3 regions of the Anoxybacillus sp. FSL W8-0382 genome follow, and region 3 is predicted to be linked to each of the others. Evidence: predicted binding sites of a transcription regulator. Region 3 holds the regulator's gene; each other region holds the start of a gene.
The links. The regulator CtsR, encoded in region 3, represses protease genes until heat stress. The targets are predictions, from matches to a motif close to ATGGTCAATAAAGGTCAAACA.
Positions count from the first base shown of each region.

Region 1: a site for CtsR is predicted at 3,248-3,268, ahead of clpP (ATP-dependent Clp endopeptidase proteolytic subunit ClpP). Genes of this name have one in related genera too.
Region 2: a site for CtsR is predicted at 2,999-3,019, ahead of NSS60_RS10555 (ATP-dependent Clp protease ATP-binding subunit). Genes of this name have one in related genera too.

Region 1 covers NZ_JBBOPX010000001.1:2,450,285-2,456,170, forward strand. Annotated here, with positions in the region: gene gap (type I glyceraldehyde-3-phosphate dehydrogenase) at 1-81, opposite strand, end outside; gene NSS60_RS13010 (sugar-binding transcriptional regulator) at 117-1,148, opposite strand; gene NSS60_RS13015 (glutaredoxin family protein) at 1,283-1,516, opposite strand; gene rpoN (RNA polymerase factor sigma-54) at 1,529-2,809, opposite strand; tRNA gene NSS60_RS13025 (tRNA-Arg) at 3,035-3,106, opposite strand; gene clpP (ATP-dependent Clp endopeptidase proteolytic subunit ClpP) at 3,321-3,911, shown strand; gene NSS60_RS13035 (HPr family phosphocarrier protein) at 3,939-4,196, opposite strand; gene whiA (DNA-binding protein WhiA) at 4,216-5,178, opposite strand; gene NSS60_RS13045 (gluconeogenesis factor YvcK family protein) at 5,191-5,886, opposite strand, start outside.
Region 2 covers NZ_JBBOPX010000001.1:2,001,929-2,007,814, reverse strand. Annotated here, with positions in the region: gene NSS60_RS10570 (ATP-binding protein) at 1-853, opposite strand, end outside; gene NSS60_RS10565 (amino acid permease) at 958-2,379, opposite strand; lysine riboswitch at 2,509-2,687, opposite strand; partial or broken gene NSS60_RS10560 (TetR/AcrR family transcriptional regulator) at 2,826-2,948, shown strand; gene NSS60_RS10555 (ATP-dependent Clp protease ATP-binding subunit) at 3,074-5,176, shown strand; gene NSS60_RS10550 (MspI family type II restriction endonuclease) at 5,217-5,501, opposite strand; gene NSS60_RS10545 (sensor histidine kinase) at 5,551-5,886, opposite strand, start outside.
Region 3 covers NZ_JBBOPX010000001.1:98,116-104,001, reverse strand. Annotated here, with positions in the region: gene clpC (ATP-dependent protease ATP-binding subunit ClpC) at 1-1,630, opposite strand, end outside; gene NSS60_RS00530 (protein arginine kinase) at 1,651-2,715, opposite strand; gene NSS60_RS00525 (UvrB/UvrC motif-containing protein) at 2,720-3,265, opposite strand; gene NSS60_RS00520 (CtsR family transcriptional regulator) at 3,280-3,741, opposite strand; rRNA gene rrf (5S ribosomal RNA) at 3,910-4,026, opposite strand; rRNA gene NSS60_RS00510 (23S ribosomal RNA) at 4,231-5,886, opposite strand, start outside.

The sequences.
Region 1 (5,886 bases), 2.4 Mb from region 3:
AATTTCAGGATTTTTTAATGCTGCGCGGAATACGTTACGGCCGATACGACCAAAACCGTTAATACCAATTTTTACTGCCATGTTTTTTTCCTCCTTTGAAATTGTAGGAATGTATTTTAGAGGGATGAATCATCCCGTACTAACTGTTTTGCTGCACCTTCATCTGTAATTAAGATGCACTGATGTGCCTGTTTTATATACGCTTGAATCGCTTTTGCTTTCGAAGCGCCTCCTGCCACTGCAATGACGCAAGGAACGTGGCGCACATCTTCGAGCTGAATGCCAACTGTGTTCACTTTATGAACAACTTCTCCATGTTGATTAAAGTAATAACCAAACGCCTCCGCCACCGCTTCGTTTTGCTCAATTTTTTTCATGTCCTCCGGCGGTGTTTTTCTCCGTTCCGCCATCGTTTTTGCGTCACCTATACCATGAATGACGATCGTTGATGACTTGATTAATTCAAGCACTTCTTTAATAGCTGGTTCTTCAATAATCGATTGATACGTTTCAGCACTTAGTTGGTCAGGGACATGTAACAAACGATAATGTCCCATTGCTTTTTCCGCCATGCGCGCACAAATCGTATTCGCTTGGTTCGTCACATCTTCTCCAAGCCCACCACGAGCCGGAACAAATAACACATTTCGATATTTTGCATCAGGTGTCATCATTTCAGCGACAGCAGCAAGGGTTGTTCCACCAGTTACTGCTACAACGTCTTTCCCTGTTAGTGAATGTTTTATACGTGAGACACAAGCTCTTCCCATCTCTCTTTTCACCCAAGGGGATTGGTCACTGTCTCCAGCAACGACAATGACATCTTTGACAGGAAGTTTCTTTTTTATTTTTCTTTCCAGCTCTTTTAACCCGAGTACTTCTCGCATCATATCTTCAAGTTGAATGAGCACATCGTTTCCTTCTGATGTAACACTCATGCCCGCAGTTGTAATATCAAGCAAATTTTGCTTTTTTAAAAACTGCACTTCCGACCGTAAGACGCGCTCGCTAATGCCTAAGTTTAAGGATAATGTTCGGCGTCCAATCGGTTGCATTAAGCGGATGTGCTGCAAAATTTCGTATCGCTTTTGCATAATCGCGAGAAGATCAGGCAACAATTTTCGTTGAACATCAATCCATTGTCGCATGCTCTTTTCTTCCTTCTTTACTCTCTTTTTCTTTTTCAGGACGTTTCAAGTCCCGCTACGACGTATTATGTCCCACTTTACGTAAAAAATTCACCCCTGCCACAACTTTATTGTAACAGGAAGTGAAACGTTATTCAACTGCTTCGTATTTGTTGTAATCGTTTTCTTATGACATCTTTGTGAATACGACCATATGCAACGATTTCCCCGTCGATTTCGATGACAGGTATCATGAGTTGGTATCGTTCGAGCCACTGCTCGTTTTTATAAATATCGACTTCTTCCCATTCGACTTGTAACTCGCGAAGAATGTCTTTTGCTTCATCACAAAGACAGCAGTTTTCTTTCGAATATAACACGATTTTCATGTTTTGTCCCCTTTATGCATATTGCTTTCGTTTCGAAGCCGGTGGAATACAAAGCTGTTCACGATATTTCGCGACCGTCCGCCGCGCTACACAAATATTGTATCGTTGCTCGAGTAAATCAGCAATGTTTTGGTCGGAAAGAGGTTTTTGCCCATTTTCTTGCTTAATTAATTCCGCAATTAAACCTTTTACTTTTTCTTGCGATGCGTGTTCATCAACACCGCTTGTAAAAAAGCGGCGCATGTCAATTAAACCATGAGGCGTTTGCATATATTTATTTTTCACCGCGCGACTGACGGTCGATTCATGAATGTTTAATGCTGTTGCCACTTCGCGCATCGTAAGTGGCTTCATATGGAGCAAACCTTTTTCAAAATAATCACGTTGTCGATGAATTAACTCACAGGCAATTTGCTCAATCGTTGTTGCTCGCTGCATTAAACAACGTTGGATCCATTGAAACTGTTGACGTTTTTCCTCGATATATTTTTGAACGTGTGGATCATCCGATCGTACTTTCCGTTCATACGATTCATTCCATACAACAGTTGGAATAATTTCTTCATTCATCGTCACATTCCACACCCCATTACTATATGACACGATGACATCAGGAACAATATACGTCATTTGTTCATCGTTATACAAACTTCCTGGGCGTGGATGGAGCGTACGAATAAGTTCCCACACCCGCTGTAAGTCCGCTAACTCTACACCTAGTTTCGATTTTATTTCTTTCCATTTTTTATGGACAAACGATTCGAAATACTCCGTCACAATCGTCTCTGCTAGCTCATCCCTTTGTGGAAGACGGATGAGTTGTAAATATAAACAATGCGACAAATTTTCCGCTCCTACCCCAGCAGGATCAAGTGACTGTAACATATGAAGTGCTCGCGATATAGTCGTTTCTTCTAACTGAAGATGGCAAGCCGCCTCGGCAATTGTTGTATGCAAATAACCATATTCATCAAGTGACGCAATTAAATAATCAAGTGCTCTTCTCTCCTCGTCGGATACACGCATACCAACGAGTTGGCCATGTAAATGTGAAGCAAGCGAACGATTAAAAGCGCTTACATTTTCAATATAATTCATCCGATTCGTTTGATCGCGTCGCTTTGTAGCTGTTCGTTTTCGTTCATGCAACTCAATAAATGGATTTTCAAGCGCTTGTTCGTGTAAAAGCGATTGTAGTTCGATCGTTGAATATTGCAGCAGTTCAATCGCTTGAACAAGCTCTTTTGTCAACGCAACTTTTAGCTCTTGCCTTTGCGTTAATTGCATCTCCATTCATGCCATCTCCCTTCATCCTCATTTTATCATCTCTATAAGGGAGAGACGATAAAAACATATTGGATGTTTTTTCTACTATGCATATGCATCGAAGGCATGTTATCATTCTTATAGAACAAGCGAGCAAGCCTCGCAAAATTCATCTATTCGTCCGGTGCGGCACACCGGACTTTATTTTTTTATACAAAAACCCCGCTTGCATAGCAAGCAGGGGTTAATTAACGCCCTCGGCAGGATTCGAACCCACGCTAAGAGAACCGGAATCTCTCGTGCTATCCACTACACTACGAGGGCATGATCATAAACGCATTTACCATTATAGTGAATAAGCAAAAAAAATGCAATAGCGGTGACGTTTAAAATTTAAAAAAGCGGAAACGATGAAAGAAGGGATGCAGAAGAACAAAGGCGAATACATATGAATGAAAGGTATTTCATTTGACCTTTATTGACCTTTCCTGTATGATAAAAGTACATAAAAAAATGAATTATTCGGAGGAGGAAGAGTATGAACTTAATTCCTACAGTTATTGAACAAACGAGCCGTGGAGAACGTGCATATGACATTTACTCTCGCTTATTAAAAGATCGCATCATCATTTTAGGAAGCCCAATCGATGATCATGTCGCAAACTCAATCGTTTCTCAGCTTTTATTTTTAGCTGCTGAAGACCCTGAAAAAGATATTTCTCTCTACATTAACAGCCCTGGTGGGTCGATTACAGCAGGCATGGCGATTTACGATACGATGCAATTTATTAAACCAGATGTATCGACGATTTGTATCGGTATGGCAGCTTCTATGGGGGCGTTTTTGCTGGCAGCAGGCGCCAAAGGAAAACGTTTTGCATTGCCAAATAGCGAGATCATGATTCATCAACCGCTCGGTGGCGTACAAGGCCAAGCAACAGAAATCGAAATTGCAGCCAAACGCATTTTATTCTTGCGTGACAAATTAAACCGCATCTTATCCGAAAATACAGGACAACCAATCGAAGTCATTGAGCGCGACACCGATCGCGACAACTTTATGACAGCTGAAAAAGCGAAAGAATACGGTTTAATTGACCGCGTATTAACACGCGTCGATGAAAAATAAAAACAAGGCGGTGCAACCGCCTTGTTTTTATGCTTCTTTTTGTACATACTCAACAAGTTTGTTTAGCGCTTCCTGCTCATCTGGACCGTCAGCATAAATGGTGATAACTGCCCCTGTATGAATTGCTAAACTCATTAAACCCATAATGCTTTTTGCATTTACTTTTTTTCCATCTTTTTCGATGTAAATATCGGCTGAAAAACGGTTTGCTTCTTGAACAAATAACGCTGCTGGACGCGCTTGCAACCCTGTTTTCAACCGTACTTCCACTTGCTTTTCTACCATTTTGCATTCCTCCCATAGTTCATAAAGATTTATGAAAATCGATCGGCTGACCTGCACGAAGTCGTTCTGCAATTTCATCTAATTTACGCAGGCGATGATTAATACCCGATTTACTAATTTTCCCACCAGAAACCATTTCTCCAAGCTCTTTGAGCGTCACATCTTGATATTCAATGCGCAATTTCGCAATTTCACGAAGTTTTTCCGGCAGCTGATCAAGCCCGATCGTTTCGTCGATATACCGAATGTTTTCCACCTGTCGCAACGCTGCGCCAATCGTTTTATTTAAGTTCGCTGTTTCACAGTTAACAAGACGATTGACTGAATTACGCATATCGCGCACGATGCGCACATCTTCAAAACGCAATAGCGCTTGATGTGCTCCGATAATGCTTAAAAACTCTGCAATTTTCTCCGCTTCTTTTAAATACGTAATAAACCCTTTTTTTCTTTCTAACGTGCGCGCATGTAAATGAAAATTCGTGTTCATCAGTTCACAAAGCGATTCGTTATGTTCACGATATAACGAAAAAATTTCTAAATGATAAGACGATGTTTCTGGGTTATTAACAGATCCACCCGCTAAAAATGCACCACGCAAATACGAACGTTTACAACATTTTTTTTGCACGAGTTTTGGCGAAATGGCGTGAACAAACGAAAATCCTTCCTCCATAATTTTTAAATCTGATAATAGTTCGTGCGTTCCTTCTACCACCCGTACGATATATACGTTGTTTTTCTTTAAACGCATCTTTTTGCGTACAAGCAACTCAACTACTACATCATACCCTTTTTTTAATAACGTATAAATGCGCCGTGCGATTGCGGCATTTTCTGTTTGAATGTTTAGCAACAAACGGCGGTTAGAAAATGAAATGGAACCGTTCATTCGAATTAAAGCAGACAACTCTGCTTTTAAACAACAAGGTTTCACGTCAATACCCGTTAATTCTTTCTTTGTTTCTGATGCAAATGACAACGATCCCACCTCCTATAAATATACGTCGTGCGAAGGAGGTGCTAGAAGCGAAACGAGCAACGCCGCTACTTTTTTCGTATCGTGACGCACCGTTCCATCTCGCTCATCAATGATCGCACCACAAATGACTTGTAAATCGAGCTTCTCTAATTCTTCCATATCACAAATGACCGGTGTCGCCAGTTCTTTCGCATATCGCTCTTTCGTTTCTGGCAAAATAGGCGCATTATTGACAATGATAGCATCTAAAAACGCACAAGCCATATGATCGTACAGCGCTTTCACATGATCGCTCGCCGTATAGTTTAACGTTTCTCCTGCTTGAGTCATGACGTTGCATATATATACTTTTTTCGCCTTTGATTGACATACCTCTTCGCCAATTTTAGGAACGAGTAAATTCGGTAAAATGCTCGTATATAAGCTCCCGGGTCCAATCACAATTAAATCTGCCGTTTGTAATTCTGTAATCGTTTCTTCGAGCGGCTCAATATGTTCTGGAGTTAGAAAGACGCGCTTAATTTTTTTTCCGGAATACGGGATTTTTGACTCACCTGATACAATTGTCCCGTCTTCCATTTCTGCATGCAAAACAACACTTTCATTTGCGGCTGGCAACACTTTTCCACGCACATTTAACACTTTTCCCATTTCACGAACCGCATGCACGAAATCGCCAGTGATGGCCGTCATCGCCGCTAAAATTAA
Region 2 (5,886 bases), 1.9 Mb from region 3:
ACAGTTGGATAAATCCTTTAATGCCGGCAAGCGGGTTGCGAATTTCATGCGCGGTGCTTGCGGCGAGTGTGCCGACTAATTCAAGTTTTTGTGCTTCGGTCTCTATGCGTTCAAGCATCGTTTGCCGTTTTAATAACCAATATTGAATCAGTAGCCAAACAATATGGATGGCGACGATCAGCAATAAGATGTATGGAAGGGATGTTTGCACATTTTGTTTCATCGTTACGTGCGGCACGTTCGCTTCAATTATCCATGGTGCATAATTTAAATGAACCGTCACCGTTTGTTGTGATGGGCGAATGTCGTTTGTTGCCAACAACATCGTTCCACGCTCATCATATAAACGAAACGATGCGTCTTGGTCAATGATTTTCATCCGTTTTTTTATGTAATCCATACGTAATTCCGCCACAAAAAAACCGACTGTATCACTTGTTTTTTCATCGACAATCGGTGTGACGATTGTTGTTGTATGATCGCTGTCAATGACCGTTTGTTTTGTCGTTTTCGCCAATCGCATCGCTGAACTTGTACTTTCAGAAAAAAACGATATGTGATGAAAACGAACGTCTTGTTTTTCTATTTGTTGCAACATGTCGTTTATGTCTTTTTCGCTTAACATCGCCATATGTTTGCTAACCATAAACGCTAACGTCTCGAGTTTTGTCGTTGTCTCCGCAAGAAAGCGATCGAGATCGTTTTTATGTATATTCGCAAACAAGAGCGTTTCTTCGAGCAATTGTTGTTGCTGTTGTTCATCTTGCCAAAGCACAATCCACGCGCTTCCTACAAGGCATGGGATCATAACAAGCAAGATGTACAACCATCGTCTCATTCTCTCTCTCCCCATATACGCTCCCTCAACAAAACAAAATTCAAGGAATATTATAACATAAAGATGAAAAAAAGACTGAGAAAATGAAAAAACCCCGCCAAATATGGACGGGGGTTTTGTTATGCTGATTGTTTTTGTTTGTTCGGTTGTTCGTTATGTTGTTTGACAACAAGCGGATAGAAAAGTAAGCTGCTTGCAAGCAAGGCGACGCCGAGCAAAAATGTTTTCATATCGGCCGTTCCTGCTTTGACGAGCCAAATGGAATAAACGGTCGCAAGAAGGGCGATGATGCCGTCTGTCATTCGTTGTTTCGTCGTTTCATATGTTTCACCCGTCCAAACGAGCTTCAATTGGAAGACGGAGGCGATGAAATACGGAACGAGATACGATAATGTTGCAATATAAATGACGAAATCAAATGCGGCCGCCATTGAGTTTGAAATCGTTGAAAAAATAAATAATTGGGCAATCATATTTGAGACGATTAAAGAAAAGCGCGGCATGCTTTTTTCGTTTTCTTGTAAAAAGGCGCGAATAAATAATCCTTGTTTCGCTGCTTGGTACGGCACTTCAGCACTTAAAAAAATCCAGCCGAGCGTTGAGCCGATTAAACTAATTAAACCGAGTCCGGCAAGCAGTTGCGATCCGATAGGACCTAATACCGTACCGATTGCATCGACGAGCGGTTTTTCAGATTGAATGAGCACATCTTGTTTTAACAGACCCATGACGAGTATGCTAATGCCAATATAAATGGCTAAAGCAATGAATAGTCCGACAATCGTTGCGCGTTTGACATCGCTTTGTTTTCGGGCACGCGAAGCAAAAACGATCGCTGATTCAATGCCGATAAACGCCCAAAGTGTGCTTAACGCGACGTTGTTAATTTGCGAAAGCAATCCGAGCGTATGACCTGCTTCATCGTAACGCGGAGCAACAAACGGTTGGAGATAGCTTTTTTCAAACGCAAACAATCCGATAACAATGAATAAGAAAAAGCCAAGCACTTTCGTTGCCGTTGCGACAAAGTTCAACTTTCCGGCACTTTCTGCTCCTTGTAAAATGATCGCATGCATCATCCATAAAAGTGCGGTGCAGACGAGAAACGTGAGCAGATTGCCAAGTTTTAATGTAAATGAGCCAACAGAGAAGACGACATGTCCGCTCGTTAAAATAGGGAAGAACGTCGATAAATAACTAGCAAACGTCGTAATGATCGCAACGTTTCCAGCGACGTTGCCGATCCAATAGCCCCAAGAAGCCATAAAACCGGATAAAATGGATGCTTTTGAACCTTTCGGAAACAGTTCCTTCGCGTAAATTTGCGGTCCGCCGTTTAATTCCGGTTTACGAATAGCTAAATTGCCAAAAATGATCGCAATCATTAACACCCCAGCCCCCGTCAGCAGCCAACCGAGCAACACGCCAGCAGGGCTTGCCGCCTCAGCAAGCGAGCGCGGAAGCATAAAAATGCCCGATCCGACCATATTGCCGACAACGAGCGCTGTCAATAACCAAAACCCGAGTTGTTGTTGTTTCATGTTCGTCATCCTTTCATTCATGATTATGGCGACGCAGGCGGGCGGAGGGCTGTTGTCATACGAAAAATAAAAAAGTGCACCCTAAGTTTTCAACGGGTGCACAATATATGACACATCCGCATCAAACTTAAGATCGATAGCTCTCCACCGCATGCGCGATGACAGTCCTGCACCTATTCGGTCACAGGCCCAGCTTATAGCGCCAGAGCACGCTATAAACTTCGGCGACAAATCCTTTCATTCCACTTCATCGGCGTCTCTGCGCCTCGATGAAACTACTCTTATTTGCCGCGACCTCTATCTCATCTTAGTTGACGAGAAAGATTTCGTATTTCATTGTCGTTTCTATCGTACAAAAATCTTTTCCTTTCGTCAACGAAAAAATTTTTAGCACATATTTACAAGAAGGGAACGGAATATATATAATATCCACTTCCGCCGAAAAGGTCACGACAATTGCCGGTTTTTTATTAACGCGCCTTATCGTCATGCCGGATTATCCGTGGGATGATGAAAAAGAAATCGATCGGACGATTCAGTTTTTGATGAATGGGTTGAAGAAAACATGATAGGGAATTTTTCTATCATTTTTTTTTATTTTTTTTTAAAAAAGGTCTTGAAAATCAAAAAAGGTCAAATTATAATAAAGACAGAAAGGTCAAATATAGTCAAAGTCAAAAGGAGGTTGGTGCCTATGATGTGCCAAGTATGTAAACAAAAACAAGCGAACGTCTTTTTACACGTGCAAGTCAATAACGAAAAACAACAATTACACCTTTGCGATGCGTGCTATGAAAAACAAAAACAACAATTAAAAGTTCCAGCAGGATTCCACTTCGATCATTTCGATCAATTGTTCTCCGACTTCTTCGCACCGCTGACTAGCGAATCTGTTTCCCATGTCCAACAACAACAAGAACAACAACCGAAACGAAATGGATTGCTTGATCAATTCGGTCGCAACTTAACACAACTTGCGAAAGCAGGACTTATCGATCCGGTTATCGGACGCGAAAAAGAAATTGAACGCGTCATCGAAATTTTAAATCGCCGCAACAAAAACAACCCGGTATTAATCGGTGAACCGGGCGTCGGTAAAACAGCGATCGTAGAAGGATTAGCGCTTAAAATTGCCGAAGGGTCTGTTCCGACGAAACTATTAAACAAAGAAGTGTACGTGCTTGACGTTGCATCGCTCGTTGCCAATACAGGCATTCGCGGTCAATTTGAAGAACGAATGAAACAATTAATTGCCGAATTGCAACAACGGAAAAACGTCATTTTATTCATCGATGAAATTCATTTACTCGTCGGAGCAGGTTCGGCAGAAGGCTCGATGGACGCAAGCAACATATTAAAACCGACGCTTGCTCGCGGCGAATTACAAATCATCGGCGCAACAACGTTAAAAGAATATCGTCAAATTGAAAAAGACGCTGCGCTTGAACGCCGTTTCCAACCTGTCATCGTCCATGAACCGACGATCGAGCAAGCGATTAACATGTTAAAAGGCATTCAGCCAAAATATGAACAATTCCATCAAGTGAAATATACAGATGAAGCGATTCACGCCTGCGTCACATTGTCGCATCGCTACATTCAAGACCGCTTCCTTCCTGACAAAGCGATTGACTTATTAGACGAAGCGGGCTCAAAAGTAAGCTTAAAAGCGACACCGACAAATAAAGAAGCGATCGAACAACGTCTCGAACAAATTAGAAAAGAAAAAGAAAAAGCTGCGCAAGAAGAAAACTACGAATTAGCGGCGAAATTGCGCACAGAAGAATTGCAACTTGAAAAACAATTACAACAAAACGGACAAGCGGAACAACCTGTCGTTGACGTCATTCACATTCAACAAATCATTGAAGAAAAAACAGGCATCCCAGTCGGCAAATTACAAGCTGAGGAACAAACGAAAATGAAACATTTAGAAGAAAACTTAGCGAAAAAAGTGATCGGTCAAGAAGAAGCGGTGAGAAAAATCGCGAAAGCCATTCGCAGAAGCCGCGCTGGCTTAAAAGCGAAAAACCGTCCGATCGGTTCGTTCTTATTCGTCGGTCCGACTGGCGTAGGTAAAACAGAATTATCGAAGACGCTTGCTGAACAATTATTCGGCTCAAAAGATGCGATGATTCGCTTAGATATGAGCGAATATATGGAAAAACATGCTGTATCGAAACTTATCGGTGCACCTCCTGGCTACATTGGGCATGAAGAAGCTGGTCAATTGACGGAAAAAGTGCGCCGCAACCCTTACAGCATCATTTTGCTTGATGAAATGGAAAAAGCGCATCCAGACGTTCAACATATGTTCTTGCAAATTTTAGAAGATGGTCGTTTAACAGATAGCCAAGGCCGCACCGTCAGCTTTAAAGATACGGTCATCATTATGACATCAAACGCTGGTACGATCGGAGAAGGTGACTTACTTCAACGCCTCAGCCTATACTTTAAACCAGAATTTTTAAACCGTCTCGACGCCATTGTCGAATTTAAACCGCTTGAAAAAGCGCATATGTTGCAAATCGTTGACCTTATGCTTGCGGAATTGCAACGTACGCTCGCTGAACAACATGTGACGATGACGATTAGCGACAAAGCGAAAGAAAAATTAGCTGAACTCGGCTATCATCCAACGTTCGGTGCTCGTCCGCTCCGCCGTGTCATTCAAGAACATGTCGAAGATCAAATTGCCGACGTGTTGCTTGATGAACAAGATGTGCGCACGATTCATATCGACGTAGAGGACGATCGCATCGTCGTAAAAGCTGAAAAACATGAGAAGGTGTCCTAAAAGATTTGGACACCTTCTTACATTTTCCAAATAGAAAAAGTTAAACGATCTTTCCTTTTAGCTGTATGGATTTTCCTTTTTTCTTAGATGGATAAGTCCATTGAAAAGAAGTACCCATTTGTCCTTTCGTATTTTGTAGTATATTTTTAATGTACGTATCCATTTTTTCCATTTCTATCTCTTTTGTTTCATTTTTGAAAACAACCATATATTTTGCCCAATGAATCTTTGGATCCCCATAGCCTCCAATTCCTGCATAAGCCCATTGCGCTAATTTTTTATTGAGGTTAGGGAGTTCATTTTCCATTATTTTTAGGAATAGCATGTAATTTCATCGCGCTGTGTCCTTCTAATCATGGGGTAAGTCTGTTGTACTATATCGCATCGTATAGCGGCAATTCGATGTATACGGTCGTTCCATTCCCTCGTTCGCTTTCAAAACGAATCGAGCCGCCGTGTAGCTTGACAATTTGTTTAGTAATCGCAATGCCAAGTCCTGTGCCGCCATGTTCGCGCGAGCGCGAGCGGTCGGCGCGGAAAAATCGTTCGCCTAATCGTTCGATATCTTCTTTTGACATGCCGCATCCGGAGTCAGCGATCATGAGTTCGCACATCGGCTGTTTGTTTACTGCACGCAACGAAATCGTTCCGCCGAAAGAAGTATAGCGCAACGCATTATCGAGCATATTTTGCAACACTTGTTCGATACG
Region 3 (5,886 bases):
GGAAAATAAACGAACCGATTGGGCGTTTTGGATCTTTTAAGCCTGCACGGGCGCGACGAACTGCTTTTGCAACTGCTTTGACAGCTTCTTCTTGTCCAATCACACGGGAATGTAAAATTTCTTCTAGTTTTAACAACCGTTCTGTTTCTGTTTGAGCTAATTTGGAAACCGGGATTCCCGTCCAGCTAGATACAACAGCTGCGATGTCCTCTACAGTTACTTCGGAGTTTTCTTGACCTTGTTTCTCTTTCCATGCTCGTTTCGTTTCTTCAAGTTGTTCGCGCAATTTTTGTTCTGCATCTCGTAATGATGCTGCTTTTTCAAACTCCTGGCTTTGTACCGCTGCATCTTTTTCTTTACGAATTTCCTCAAGTTTTTGTTCAAGCTCTTTTAAATTTGGTGGTGTCGTAAACGAACGTAAACGTACTTTCGAGCAAGCTTCGTCAATTAAGTCAATTGCTTTATCTGGTAAAAATCGATCTGAAATGTAGCGATCTGAAAGCTTCACAGCTTGCTCAATTGCCTCATCTGAAATCGAAACGCGATGGTGAGCCTCATAACGATCTCGCAACCCTTTTAAAATTTGGATCGATTCTTCAACTGTTGGCTCACCAACATGAATTGGTTGAAAACGTCTTTCTAACGCCGCATCTTTTTCAATATATTTGCGATATTCATCCAATGTTGTTGCGCCAATACATTGCAACTCTCCACGTGCAAGAGACGGTTTTAAAATATTTGATGCATCAATAGCTCCCTCTGCGCCACCAGCTCCGATGAGCGTATGCAATTCGTCAATAAACAAAATGATATTTCCTGCTTGACGAATTTCATCCATCACTTTTTTCAAACGATCTTCAAATTCTCCACGATATTTTGTACCTGCCACGACCGTTCCCATGTCAAGCGTCATGACACGCTTATCACGAAGTGTTTCTGGCACTTCGTTATTGACAATTTGTTGAGCTAGTCCTTCGGCAATGGCTGTTTTTCCTACCCCTGGTTCCCCAATTAAAACAGGGTTATTTTTCGTTCTGCGGCTCAATACTTCGATCACACGTTGAATTTCTTTACTTCTTCCAATGACAGGGTCTAAACCGCCTTCGCGTGCGATCGCTGTTAAATCACGAGCTAAACTATCTAACGTCGGCGTATTCGCATGCGTTGCTCCCCCGTGATGTCCTGAGGCAGATTCGCTGCTTCCTAATAATTGAAGCACTTGCTGGCGAGCCTTATTTAAGCTTACTCCTAAATTATTTAAAACGCGTGCCGCTACACCTTCTCCTTCACGAATAAGGCCAAGTAAAATATGTTCTGTACCAACGTAAGAATGTCCAAGCTTTCTAGCTTCATCCATTGAAAGCTCAATCACTTTTTTGGCACGTGGCGTATAGTGGATCGTTTGCCCAACTTCATTTCCCCGTCCAATAAGCGATTCTACTTCTTTTTGAATTTTATCTGGCCCTAATCCGAGCGCCATAAGCGCTTTTGCTGCAATTCCTTCCCCTTCTCGAATAAGACCGAGCAAAATGTGCTCTGTTCCAATATTGTTATGCCCCAATCGAACCGCTTCCTCTTGCGCTAATGCTAACACTTTTTGTGCTCGTTCTGTAAAACGTCCGAACATCATTTTCATCAACCTCCTTTAATTCACTTCCATTGGTGTAATCGTTCACGAATGAGCGATGCACGACGAACATCACGTTCTTGCGGGCGTAATGCACCACCAGCATACTTTTGTAAAAAGCCGGGCTGCGTCAAAATCATTAGCTCCGTTAAAATTGTTTTTGGTACGTTCGTAATATATCCGAGATCGATGCCTAGTCGTACATCAGATAAACATTGGGCAGCCTCTTTTGAACCAATGATCCGGCTGTTCGTTAGCACACCGTAAGAACGATATACCTTATCTTCTAATTGTATGTTAGAAGTTTTGACTAATGCCTCACGCGACATTCGTTCTTGTTCAATTAGTTGACGAACAACTCCTGTTAAATCTTCAACAATATCCTCTTCACTTTTTCCAAGTGTAATTTGATTAGAAATTTGGAAAATGTTCCCCAACGCCTCACTACCTTCTCCATACGTGCCGCGAACAACTAGACCGAGCTGGTTGATCGCAGGAATCAATTGATTCATTTGTTGTGTTAACACAAGACCCGGTAAATGCATCATTACAGATGCTCGCAAACCTGTGCCGACATTCGTTGGACAGCTCGTCAAATAACCGTACTTTTCGTCGAAAGCGTAGTCAATATGTTGTTCAATCCAATCATCCAAAGCATTTGCCATTTTCAATGCTTCTTTCAGCTGAAAACCAGCAAATAAACATTGAATACGAATATGATCTTCCTCGTTGATCATAATACTTGCTTCTTCTTGTTCAGATAATAAACACGCACCAAACGTACAATCTTCAGCTAAATGAGGGCTAATTAAATGTTTTTCAACTAATACACGTTTTTCAATAGATTGTAATTCATTCATTTTTAATAAGAAAAAAGAACCGATACGATCGAAACTTTTTTGTGAAAATAATCGTTCAAACAACTGAACAATTTGCATTGCTTCCTCATTTGTAAATACCGTTGGGAACGGATATTTTCTCATATTTCTCGCTAAACGAATACGGCTACTAAGTACAATATCAGAATCTGGCCCCTCTTCATTCATCCATGGACTGAGAGCGCGTTGGAAAAACAAATGTTCATTCATATAATTAGGCGCCCCCTTCCGCATGTAATTCTGCTTCAAGTTCTCGAATTTGATCACGCACTTCAGCAGCTTTCTCAAATTGTTCTTTAGCAATAAGCTCCTGTAACATTTGTTTCAACTGCCCGATTTGCTTACGGACGTACAACGTACCTCCTACTCGCTTCGGAATTTTCCCCTCATGCGCTACATGTCCTCCATGTAACTTTCGAAAAATAGGTGGTAAATGGCTACGAAACGTTTCATAACAACTCGCACAACCAAAACGACCGACTTTAACGAATTGGGTGTATGTCATTTTACAACGCTCACATTGTAATATATGTTCATTGTGAAAAGAGGGAGCTTTTGGCTCTTTTAGTGATGCATCCATATTATTTAATAGTCCTGCAATTAAATTATTGATTGAAAAAGCTCCTTGATGCGGAAACATAAACATTTCGCCTTTTTCATGAGCGCATTGCTCACAAAGATGAAATTCTGTCTTCTCCCCATTAACAATTTTAGTGAAATGAAGCGTTGCTGGTCGTTGATTACACTCTTGACATATCAAAGTATTCACCCTCTCTACATATACTTTAACGATGTCAGCATCGCTTTTAATATGCGCGCACGCAACTCGTCACGATGAGGAAGGTCAAGAGATAAAACCGTGCGATCAATGATGCTTAACATCATATTCGCTTCTCGTTTTGAAATTACCTTTTCATCTAATAAGCGTTGAATAATATGTTCTCCATTTGTTTGACTAATTCTTTCTTGGACAAGTGACAATAAATGATCAATAAGCTGAGAAGTATTTTGATTTTTCACTTTCATTATGCGAATATAGCCGCCGCCACCTCGTTTACTCTCAACAATGTATCCTCTTTCTAACGTAAAGCGTGTGTTAATGACATAATTTATTTGCGAAGGAACACACTGAAACTTGTCTGCAATTTCGCTTCGTTTAATCTCAACGATATCTTTTCCGCTCATATTTAATACTTGTTTTAAATATTGCTCAATGACATCAGAGATATTCCTCACATAATCCCTCCTCTGCCAGTTGACTTTGACTATATTTGACTTTAATTTTAATATATACGGATTTCTTCAAAAATGCAAGGATTCCCTTCTTTTTCTTATATATTTTACCCATTGCATTCACGATATAAAACAAAAAGACCAAGACAAAATTTGTCTTGGTCTTTCCTTGCCCGGCAACGTCCTACTCTCGCAGGCGGTGTCCCGCCAACTACCATCGGCGCTGGAGAGCTTAACTTCCGTGTTCGGGATGGGAACGGGTGTGACCTCTCCGCCATCGTCACCGAGCAATATATTGAAGGATAATTCCTTCAAAACTAGATAACAGAACAGTCGCCTTCGCTTTTCTTACTGTCTAGCTTCGAACTAACATCCTCCTACGCCTTTCGCTTTTTCCGTTCGACGTGCAAGCACGTCTTCGTCAAAAGCTCTCGGCTCCGTCGGACGTTTCCTTGGCTTCGCCAAGGACCGTTCTACGCTTTTCTTGTGTGCTTAGTTAAGTCCTCGATCGATTAGTATCCGTCAGCTGCACGTGTCGCCACGCTTCCACCTCGGACCTATCTACCTTGTCATCTTCAAGGGATCTTACTCGCTTGACGCGATGGGAAATCTCATCTTGAGGGGGGCTTCACGCTTAGATGCTTTCAGCGCTTATCCCTTCCGCACATAGCTACCCAGCTGTGCCCCTGGCGGGACAACTGGTACACCAGCGGTGCGTCCATCCCGGTCCTCTCGTACTAAGGACAGCTCCTCTCAAATTTCCTACGCCCGCGACGGATAGGGACCGAACTGTCTCACGACGTTCTGAACCCAGCTCGCGTACCGCTTTAATGGGCGAACAGCCCAACCCTTGGGACCGACTACAGCCCCAGGATGCGATGAGCCGACATCGAGGTGCCAAACCTCCCCGTCGATGTGGACTCTTGGGGGAGATAAGCCTGTTATCCCCGGGGTAGCTTTTATCCGTTGAGCGATGGCCCTTCCATTCGGAACCACCGGATCACTAAGCCCGACTTTCGTCCCTGCTCGACTTGTAGGTCTCGCAGTCAAGCTCCCTTCTGCCTTTACACTCTTCGAATGATTTCCAACCATTCTGAGGGAACCTTTGGGCGCCTCCGTTACGCTTTGGGAGGCGACCGCCCCAGTCAAACTGCCCACCTGACACTGTCTCCCACCCCGATCAGGGGTGCGGGTTAGAATCTCAGTACGACAAGGGTGGTATCCCAACGGCGACTCCACCTAGACTGGCGTCCAGGCTTCTCAGTCTCCCACCTATGCTGTACATGTCGCACCAACATTCAATATCAGGCTGCAGTAAAGCTCCACGGGGTCTTTCCGTCCTGTCGCGGGTAACCTGCATCTTCACAGGTACTATGATTTCACCGGGTCTCTCGTTGAGACAGTGCCCAAGTCGTTACACCTTTCGTGCGGGTCGGAACTTACCCGACAAGGAATTTCGCTACCTTAGGACCGTTATAGTTACGGCCGCCGTTTACTGGGGCTTCGGTTCGCACCTTCGCTTGCGCTAAGCGCTCCCCTTAACCTTCCAGCACCGGGCAGGTGTCAGCCCCTATACTTCGCCTTACGGCTTCGCAGAGACCTGTGTTTTTGATAAACAGTCGCTTGGGCCTTTTCACTGCGGCTCCCCTGGGCTATTCACCCGAGGGAGCACCCCTTCTCCCGAAGTTACGGGGTCATTTTGCCGAGTTCCTTAACGAGAGTTCTCCCGCGCACCTTAGGATTCTCTCCTCGCCTACCTGTGTCGGTTTGCGGTACGGGCACCTCTCACCTCGCTAGAGGCTTTTCTTGGCAGTGTGGAATCAGGCACTTCGGTACTTTATTTCCCTCGCCATCACAGCTCAGCCTACTCAAGCGGATTTGCCTACTTGAGGCACCTAACTGCTTGGACGCGCACAACCAGTCGCGCGCTGACCCTATCCTCCTGCGTCCCCCCCATTGCTCAAACGGTGAGGAGGTGGTACAGGAATATCAACCTGTTGTCCATCGCCTACGCCTTTCGGCCTCGGCTTAGGTCCCGACTAACCCTGAGCGGACGAGCCTTCCTCAGGAAACCTTAGGCTTTCGGTGCAGAGGATTCTCACCTCTGTTTTCGCTACTCACACCGGCATTCTCACTTCTAAGCGCTCC